DNA from 3 places in the Litchfieldia luteola genome. Region 3 is predicted to be linked to each of the others. Evidence: riboswitches for the same ligand, from Rfam matches in the RefSeq annotation. Region 3 holds a riboswitch; each other region holds the start of a gene.
The links. A riboswitch is a leader RNA that binds a small molecule or an ion and turns the genes downstream of it on or off. The one in region 3 is predicted to bind cyclic di-GMP.
Positions count from the first base shown of each region.

Region 1: another riboswitch for cyclic di-GMP. It lies ahead of J2Z26_RS15960 (fibronectin type III domain-containing protein); the one in region 3 lies ahead of J2Z26_RS20115 (hypothetical protein).
Region 2: another riboswitch for cyclic di-GMP. It lies ahead of J2Z26_RS15545 (DUF5667 domain-containing protein); the one in region 3 lies ahead of J2Z26_RS20115 (hypothetical protein).

Region 1 covers NZ_JAGGKM010000005.1:302,759-306,001, reverse strand. The annotation lists gene J2Z26_RS15965 (HD-GYP domain-containing protein) at 1-671, shown strand, start outside; gene J2Z26_RS15960 (fibronectin type III domain-containing protein) at 760-1,920, opposite strand; cyclic di-GMP riboswitch class I at 1,999-2,092, opposite strand; gene J2Z26_RS15955 (DUF8042 domain-containing protein) at 2,253-2,639, opposite strand; gene fliT (flagellar protein FliT) at 2,648-2,998, opposite strand; gene fliS (flagellar export chaperone FliS) at 2,998-3,243, opposite strand, start outside.
Region 2 covers NZ_JAGGKM010000005.1:198,539-201,781, forward strand. The annotation lists gene J2Z26_RS15540 (transglycosylase domain-containing protein) at 1-1,148, shown strand, start outside; cyclic di-GMP riboswitch class I at 1,307-1,391, shown strand; gene J2Z26_RS15545 (DUF5667 domain-containing protein) at 1,552-2,874, shown strand; gene J2Z26_RS15550 (pullulanase X25 domain-containing protein) at 3,130-3,243, shown strand, end outside.
Region 3 covers NZ_JAGGKM010000009.1:53,367-56,609, forward strand. The annotation lists gene J2Z26_RS20100 (GNAT family N-acetyltransferase) at 1-354, opposite strand, end outside; gene J2Z26_RS20105 (hypothetical protein) at 970-1,107, opposite strand; gene J2Z26_RS20110 (GNAT family N-acetyltransferase) at 1,210-1,707, opposite strand; gene J2Z26_RS20115 (hypothetical protein) at 1,767-2,084, opposite strand; cyclic di-GMP riboswitch class I at 2,100-2,187, opposite strand; gene J2Z26_RS20120 (alpha/beta fold hydrolase) at 2,305-3,105, opposite strand.

The DNA.
Region 1 (3,243 bases), on a different contig from region 3:
ACTGCTTAAATGTAGGAATAACAGCAGCCATTATCGGTAAACTATTAGGTCTTCGAAAAAAAGAATTAACCAAACTAGGCCAAATGGGATTATTACATGATATCGGTAAAATGACCGTTCCCCCAGACTTATTAAATAAGCCTGATAAACTATCAAAGGCTGAATGGGCACAAGTATCTCAACACACCACTAAGGGATTTGAAATGCTTAAAAAAGCAACAAATGTTGACCTTAATGTGATTGTCGCTGCTTTACTACATCATGAACGATTAGATGGATCTGGTTACCCGAACGGATTGAAGCAAAAGGATATTCCATTCCTTGTACAAATCGTCTCAGTTGCAGATACCTTTGATGCGATATGTTCTGAAAGGAGTTACCAGCCGAAGAAGAGTGTATTTGCAGCCATTAATGAACTGATGAAGGAAGCGAATAGCAATAAGCTAAACCCTGCGATTGTCGTTCCGTTTGTAAGGTATTTGATGAGGCAATACATTCGTGAAGAAGTAAAATTAAGTAATGGAGAAATTGCTGAAATTGTGTTTATTCATGAAAATGAGCCACATCAACCACTGGTGAGGATCAGTGAGGAGTATATGGACTTGCGAAAGGCTAGTAAGTTGGAGATTGTGGACCATGGCAACAAAGTAGAAGTTATTGGAGCTCCCTAACGCCTGAGGGAGCTTTTATTTATTCTCGGGATTGAAAGGAAAATTAAAAAATGACACCCTCATGTAATTGAAAGTGTCATTTGTATAGCTATTTTACCTTTACAACTGCTTTACCAACAATATCATGGTCCCCTAGAGAAGCTCTAAATTCCAAAGTAACTTCCCCCGATACTAAGTCAAAATCCTCACGTTTAAACTTAAACTGTCCTAACTCAGCCTGTTCTTGCAAACCTTCAGTACCCGATTTAGCAGAAACACCATTTAAGGTTACACTGTTTAAATCTATATCTTTCATAGTAAGAACATCTGGCAGATAAACTTTTACGGTAAAAAGTCCATTATTATCTTTTAATATACCTGGAGTTACTTCGATACTCACTGGGATTTGGACAATAACCTTTTTCTCATAAGTTGATTTCCATCCAGCGTGATCTTCAGCTTCAATTTTAACCAAATATTCACCTGGTTGGTCAAATTTAAAACTTCCACCATTCTCTATCACCTGACCGTTAACCGTCAGTTCTGCAGAAGAGATACCAGATACTTTATCATCAGCATGATAAGTAAGAACAACCTCTGCACCTAATGAATAAACATCTTGTAAGTCTATAGAAAGTTCAGGTTGTGTTTTATCAATTTTAACCTCTTGGGTTTGTATTTTTTCTATATTCCCCACATTATCAACTGAATAGAAATATACGTTATTGATCCCCTCTTCAGTTAGTGTAAAGACTGAACCTTCTCTAAAAGCCCCTTTATTAATTGAGTAATATGTATTTGCTACACCGCTTTCATTATCTGTTGCAAACAACTCTATGACTGTATCCTGCGTTAGCCAATTTTCATTTGCAGTACTTCTAGTAACTGGAGCTTCAGTATCTTTGTTGGATACATTTGTTACAATTTTTGAAGGACCAGATTCTCCTAAACTACTACTATAAGAGTGAACAGTATAGCTATACTCCCCTGCAGGCATATTCGAAAATAAAGCTGCTATACCTGTAGTTGTTCTTACTAAAACAGCTTGTCCATCAATAATTTGATAGATTTTATAGCCTGTAGCGTATAGAACTGGAGACCAACGTAGCACAATGTCGTTCTCATTTTCAATACTTAACGTAACGTTACTAGGCGGCTGGAGAGTGTTCATCGTTTCTGCAACTGTTTTGCTAGCAGGCATTAAAGATGCTTGAGATACTATGACGAGCATTACTACAAAAGTCCACATTCGAAAAGCTTGTTTATTCATTACATAGTCCCACCTTTAATTTAATTTTTCCAAATAAAAAAACCTTATCAAGGTTCATAGACTAGGACTATGACTCCTTGTGGCAACCGGCTGCCATCTACGTATATCATTATCGTAGGTCAGGCCCATGGCTTTGCGTCTCAAAGTTTCCCGTGATTTGCCTTTTTTCACTCAGAATATTCTAAAAACTATAAGATTATCATATGTCGAAATGTGGTTGTAGGGAATAGTGCATACAGACCAAATCGTATTGGGGCTATTGAACTAAAAATACGTTATTTCTGTTACACTTACTAGAAAATAAAAAGGCTCCCTATGTCGGGAGCCATTAATTATTGACTAGTATATTTAGATAAGGATTTCTGAATGGAAAGTTTCCAGGCCTGATACGCAGGAAAGATAGATTGAGTAATCAATTGTTGTTTTAGTGTGTGATTATCATAAGCGCCTTCGAGCTTCTCAACCTCTTTAATCACTCCGCTGAATTGATCTAAGTGTTGAAGTATCATCAATTCCCCTGAGAAAAGCGCCACCAGATTTTCATTCGTACTCGCAATTTGAGAAAAAGCAGAGAAAATATCAGCAAGTACTTGATCTCCTTGAGTACGTTCATAGTTTTCAAAGCCTTCTACTACATACTCAAATGCTTCTTCTACAGTATCCAGTAAAGCGATATAACGTTCCAACATATCATATTGAAAAACACTAAGTTGTATCATACATTCACCTATTTTCGTTTATCAAAAAACATCCCGTCTGAGGAAACAGACTCATAAGGATTCGTGTACTTATTCGTTGATGTTTTTGTCTTTTTTAGTTGGTTGAGATCTAGTTGGATTTCTTGTTTAAGTTGGGCTAGTTTTTCATCGATAACTTTGTTTAGTTTAACTACCTCTGCCCCTAGTTGCTTTTCTCCATCTGTATAAGGAGGATTTACCTTCTCTATGATGTTTTGTCTAGTTTTTAGTAATTCTTCAATGTTAGGTATCAATGAATCCCGTTCTTCACTAGTAAACGGCTTTTGCAAAAGGTCATAAAGTTCCTTTGTTACTAGATAGAGAGCCTTCACTGCACTCACTAGGCTTGGCCACCTTGTGAATGTTGCTGTTGACGGTTGAGTTGAACTACTTGTTTCCAAGTGTCTCGGAACTCAGTAACATAGCCTTCTACTTCTGATAGAATCTCTAAATCATTCTTTATATTAACTTCCATTAATTGACGGTTAATATAGTCGTACATGGACATTAAGTTTTTAGATACTTCTAATTCCATATTCAATGTAACCATTAACTCACGAATGATGTTCTGTGCCTTTTGAAGGTT
Region 2 (3,243 bases), on a different contig from region 3:
CCTTGGAGAAAGTGTATGAAAACAAAAAACATTTTCCTAAAGGGAAAAAGAATACACTAGTGCAAAGCGGTGCGGTTTTACTGGATCCATCTACGGGTGGCGTTCTTGGATTAGTCGGTGGACGAGGAGAGTATGTGTTTCGTGGATTTAACAGAGCAACTCATATAAAAGCACAGCCAGGATCTACAATGAAACCACTAGTAGTTTATACACCTGCTCTAGAAAATGGCTATACTGTTACATCGGTATTGAAAGATGAACCTATGACCTTTGGGGACTATTCACCTCAAAATTCTTCGCGGAAATATAGTGGAGAAGTACAAATGTATCAGGCGTTGGAAAAGTCATTGAACGTTCCAACCGTTTGGTTATTAGATCAAATCGGGTTGGAAAAGGGTGTAGATGCTTTACAGCGGTTTGGTATTGGGATAGAGGATGAAGATAGATACCTTGGATTAGCACTAGGTGGGATGCACAAGGGGCTCTCTCCTTTACAATTAGCTGAAGCTTATTCAACATTTTCTAATGAAGGAAAAAGATATGAAGGACACCTGATTACTCGAATCGTTGGACCTACGGGGAATGTCATTGCTGAACATAAACCTAAGTCGACCAAGGTAACCTCTAAAACAGTTTCTAATGAAATTACTTCGATGTTGTTAAATGTGGTAGAAACAGGAACTGGAACCGGAACACAAATCAAAGGAGTTACACTTGCGGGAAAAACAGGCTCTACACAGCTTCCATATAATGATATTAAAGGTACAAAAGATCAATGGTTTGTAGGCTATACACCAAATCTAGTTGGAGCCGTATGGCTTGGTTACGACAAGACCGACAGAGAACACTATCTTCCAAATAGCACCTCAGAGGGAGTCGTTCCGCTCTTTAAGGCAAGCATGGAACAATCACTGCAACATGTGGAACCTACTGAATTCTCGGTTCTATCAGTGAATGACCGACTAGCGGGAAAAGAACAAAAAACAGTAGATCGAAAAAAGGAAATAATAGAAACAGTAGATAAAATCGAAGAAACACTAAAAGAAGAAGCACCAAAATGGAAAGAGAAAATTGACTCAATCATTCTTGATATAGCTGAAAAAAGTGAAAACCTACTAGAAAAACTTAAAAACATACGGGACGAATAATTGTGTCTTAAGGGGCCTGACCCCCAGTGCGTTAAAGCTTTAACGCGACGGGGGTCAGGCCCCGTTTTTTAAATACTTTTAATATAAAAATTAGTAACATTTGCTTATATATATTCGACAATATTTTCAGTAAACTGTAATCAAAGTATTTCGTCCCATTCAAATAAAGGCAAAATCGTTGAAAAGCGATGACGCAAAGCCACAGGCCTAAAGTAGTTTTACCATGGCGGCTGGGTTGCTAAGAATGAGGAGTAACGTGTACATCTGTTATTTCTTACTATTCTTGCAATCTATTAATTATTTTTTAATAGAATGTAAGAATTTTTTAAATTTAGCGACATAAACGAAAAACTGGGCTCGAATACCTTTAGTACAATTTATTACAAAATAGGAGGAATTCTACATGTTTTTCGACAAGAAGATTAGAAATGTATTGGCAACGAGTGCGATTGCTACAGCTTTAACATTCTCATTGGGGACAAGCAGTGCATTCGCAAGTGAAACAACTACAACGCCTGAAACGACAGAAGAACAAGCAGTGACTACTGAGACAACTGAGACAACAACGACTCAGATTTCTGAAACAACTGAAACTGAAGCATCTGCTCCAGAAGAAAATGAACCATCTGTAGAAGAAGTAAATTTATTACCAGGAGATTTTTTTTACTTTATTAAAACATTTACTGAAAAGCTTAAGCTAGCTTTTACATTTGATGATGCTGAAAAAGCAAAAGCAATAACAGAAATTATGGAAGAACGAATTAAAGAAGCAGAAGCTCTTTTAGCTGCTGGTGATGAGGAACTTGCAGAAGAAACCATTCAAAAGGCAATTGAGCAAATGGAGGTAGTGTTGGAATTAACACCAGATGCTGTGCCAACAGGGGAAACTACTGATGAAACATCTTCGGAAGATGCAGATACTGCAGATGATTCAGAGACAACAGAGGAAACAACTGTCGAAGAAGAGAATGCTGAAGTAACTGGTGAGGAAACAACGGAGGAAACTGTGGCTACTGAAGATAGCGCCGAAGCTTCAGTTGATCCATTAGCAGAATTAAGAGAGAAACTCTCACAAAATATTATTGCATTAACGGCTGCAATGGAAAAAATCCAAAATCCTCAAGCAAAAGCTGCACTTGCTAAAAATATAAAAAAGGCTGAGAAAAAGCTAGAGAAAAAGATTGCTAAATATCTTGAAGAGGAAGAAGAGTACCTGGAAGAATTAATAGATATAGAAGAAGAGTTAGCTGAGGGTGACTTAACTGAAGAAGAGGCTGAAGAGGAAAAAGCTGAATTATTAGAAGAGTATAGTGAAGAGCAAGAAGAAACGATTGCTGAGGCAACGAAGGAAGTAACAAAAGCGATTGAAAAAGCAGAAAAGAAAACAGAAAAGGCTCTCATAAAAGAAGCTAAGAAGACAGAAAAGGCAGACACTAAATCTAATAAAAAGTCGGAAAAAGATGAAGATGACCTAGAAAAGGATAATGAAAAGGCAGAAAAAGCACGTGAGAAGGCTCAAAAAGAAGCTGAAAAAGAACGTAAAAAAGAAGAAGAAGCACGTGAGAAAGCTGAAGAAGAAGCTAAAAAGGCACGTGAAAAGGCAGAAGAAGAGCGTGAAAAAGCTAAAGAGAAGGCTGAGAAAGCACGTGGAAATGCAGATAAAGGCAAGAAAAATAAAGGCAATGATGACGACGATGAAGACAACGACGAAGATGATGACAGATAATACAACTAAGAGTGCTAGGCAATTATGTCTAGCACTTTTTAAAAAGCTAAAATTCTACAAAGTTTAACATAATCTCTTAAAACCGAACAAAATTAAAGCGCCAGTAACAGTTTTTCTGTCGGACAAAATATGTTGAGTAATAAGCCTACTCTATGCGAGAATTTAGTTATATGGAAGCGATTGCACAAAAGGATTCCCCGCCTGGTTTGTGCAATCGGTTTCACGCAAATCATACTTAACAAGGAGGTAGGAAAAGTGAAAAGGAAAAACATGAAAGTACTTTCTTTACTTATGATTTTTTCATTAGTTATCCAGCTGTTTTCTGGTGCTTTTTACTTTGAAAAAATAAGTGCCGAAACACTAGAAGAG
Region 3 (3,243 bases):
GTTATCTGAAATATCTCCAACAATTTCAATAATCCCTTCTGACAAGCAATACGACTTTAAATATTTTATGAGAATGGATCCAAGACCGCGATTGTGCTTATGCCCACGAATATCCCCAATATGTATACACTTGTTGTTATATACCTGTGATTTCGCTTCAAACGTTAATATCGCAGCATCACAAGAAAACGGGTCACTCCATTGATTCTTTCCTTCTTTTTTATACATTGCAAAAATACAATAGTTATCCCTACTTTTAAACTTGTAAACAATAACTTTATTATTCGAGTTGTCCAATTCTGTTCCTAAAAAAACTAGATCGTGCTGTTCCAACGTGTTAATTATTTTTTCCATAATTATCACCTCATCCTAGTTTATGCTTGTATTAGTTGATTAAGAAGAACAAATTAAACAGTTGTTTAGGAAAGATGTCATGATTCTAATCTCCCTCTTAAACTATAGGTAAAATTTACTCTTTTCTACCTTTAAACGAACATACGTTCTAAAAGTGATAGAATTTTTTGCTACTTGGTGCTAATATTAAACTAGTATCTATACAAGCAGGTGGGCAGTTCACCATTTCCCTTGAAGGGAGGTGGTAAGATGACGACGTTCGAGGCAATCACTGTGGCACTTCATTCTAATCTCGTATTGGTAGGTGTATTAACAATTGTGATCATGTTATTCGTCGAAAACAAAAAGAAGTAACCTCCCCCGCCTGACCTAGGTAAAGGGTAGCTACTTCTTCTGAGTAAGTACTTGTTATACTTGGTGGCCGCTCACATTGCGGCTGTAGATGCTATTGATCAGATGTTCGCAGCATCTGATCTTTTTTAGTTAGTTCAATTATAAAATAAACTACACTGACGAATCAAGAAGTTGTACAGAAAAACAAAATGCCTTTCAGTAGCTATACTAAAAACCATCCCCTGCTATGTAAAGTTACAATCAAGGGATGGTTTTTAATAATTAATCTTTTAATTTAACCGGTGTAACAACAGCATATAAGTTTTGAGATGAATCTTTTACATTCACTTCTACTACTTTATACCCTGTTCCGTTGTTATCTTTATTTGTAATCACAGTATTTAGTTGATTTACGTACATCTTATAATCATCCTTTCAATATTACTCACACAAGAACTACTATATTCAGGAGATTATAAAATGTGACTACTTTTTTGTGAAATTTTCTTGAAGTCGGTCTTTTTATTTAACAAGCACCATTAGTTCCTCATCATAATATTGATCTTCAATTTTTAATGCTCGTTTATCGACTCCATATGTTTTAAAACCAAGTGATAAGTATAACCTTTTAGCTGGCTCGTTACTTGCATTAACCGTTAGGTATATTTGTTCAATCTCATCCAATTTCTGTGCCTCTTCAATTGCGGCAACCATTAGTTGCTTTCCTACCCCAAGTTTGCGGTGGTCTGGGTTGACATACATTGCAAAAATAGTTGCTCGATGCTTTATTTTATGTCTCGTCTCCAATACTAACGAAACAACTCCAACTAAAGTATTGTCTATAAATGCTCCGAAAGTGAAAGAAGTTCCTTCATCTAGGCGGCTTGCAGTTCTTTCGAGTGGATACTCCACTTCTTCTTCATAGCTCGAAGAAAAAGCCTCGGGATTTCCTTGTAGTGCATGTAACCTTATTTTTCTATAAGCTTCTGCATCGCTGGAGTTCAGTATTCTAATTTCCATACAGTTTCTCTCCTTTTATAAAAAAAGAGCTACACTAGGCAACTCCTAACAAATAAGTACTATAATACATTGTACTCACTGTTTTTGAACGTATTCGATTCTTGTCTGACAATAATTCCGATTAAGACAACTCGTATATAAGAAGAGATGTCACCTTTCCTATGTACAATATTCGAAAGAGCATTTAACACTTCAGTCTTTTCTGAATAAGTAAGATTTGTATCAATTGCTTGAATAATTTTGTATCGGTTATAAAGATAAATCTTTTTCCCAAGCTTGACCCTTATATGCAGTTCAGGAAGATCACATAATTTTTCTATTGTGCCCCATGCTGCCTCAGAAGTAGTTCTGTTAGTAGAAGTCGTATGTAAACTCATGATGAATAGTTCCTCCTTGATAACTTGGCAATCATAGTGTTTTCCTCACGTTAGACCCATAGCTTTGCGTCCTTACCTTTCGATAAGTTTGCCTTTTAACTAGAATCAAAATTCCCTTACTAATAGCGTACTATAAACTGGACAATCTTTCATCAACTAATTTCAGTAAAAAGTAGTCTGTGAAAATAGAAAAAGAGTGGAATCTCCCCCACTCTTCTAACTAAACAGCCTCAGTTTTTTTATCTTCATTAAAGTTAGTTAAAAAGTTTATCGCAATTTCATTAAATTTATCAGGTTGGTCGACATTACAAACATGTCCACTGTCTTCAATAATTTCGAGTTTTGCATTTGGACTTTTCTTAACTGTTTCTTCCACTGGAAGTAAGAACATATAATCTTCTTTCCCCATGATATAAAGGGTCGGAGTTGTAATTTTATTTTCCTCAAAATGAACCAATAAAGGAGCAACATCCGTTGTAAGTTTGAACCACTTAATAAATTCTTTTTGACATAACTTTTTTGCCTGATTAACGAATAGCAATCTAGATTCTACATGTCTTTTTTTAGGCATCAGACACCACGCAAAAAATTTATATAACCACATATATGGTATTAGCTTTTTCCCTAAGTTACCTAATGTAATAAGCGTTTTAACACGAGTGTTTAAGCGAATCACCGCTCCACCTAATACCATCGATTTTATCTTCGTAGGATCAATCTCTGCAATATTACGAATTAATATTGTTCCAAGTGAGATTCCAATAAAGTGGGCTGATTTAATTTGCAAATGATTAATGACTTCTAAAATATCTAGGCTCACATCTTTAAAAGAGTAGTTTTTACCGAGCATCTTTTGGTCCTTAGACTTCCCATGTCCTCTAAGGTCAATTAACAGGATATTAAAATGTTTTTTAAATTCTCTCAACTGTTTATACCAAATGGACGAACTTCCACCAGCTCCATGGATAAATACAACCCAGTCCTGTTTCGTACTTAGTTCATATGTTTTATAATAAAGCATCTTGTCCTCCTGAATGCACTAGTTGATAAGAAAGTAATTATTCATTATAAAAAGACCTTATCAATACATGATTGATAAAGGTCTCGCTAACAATTAATTTTGCCAACAAGGCCGGGAGGTATACTCCGTAATGACGAT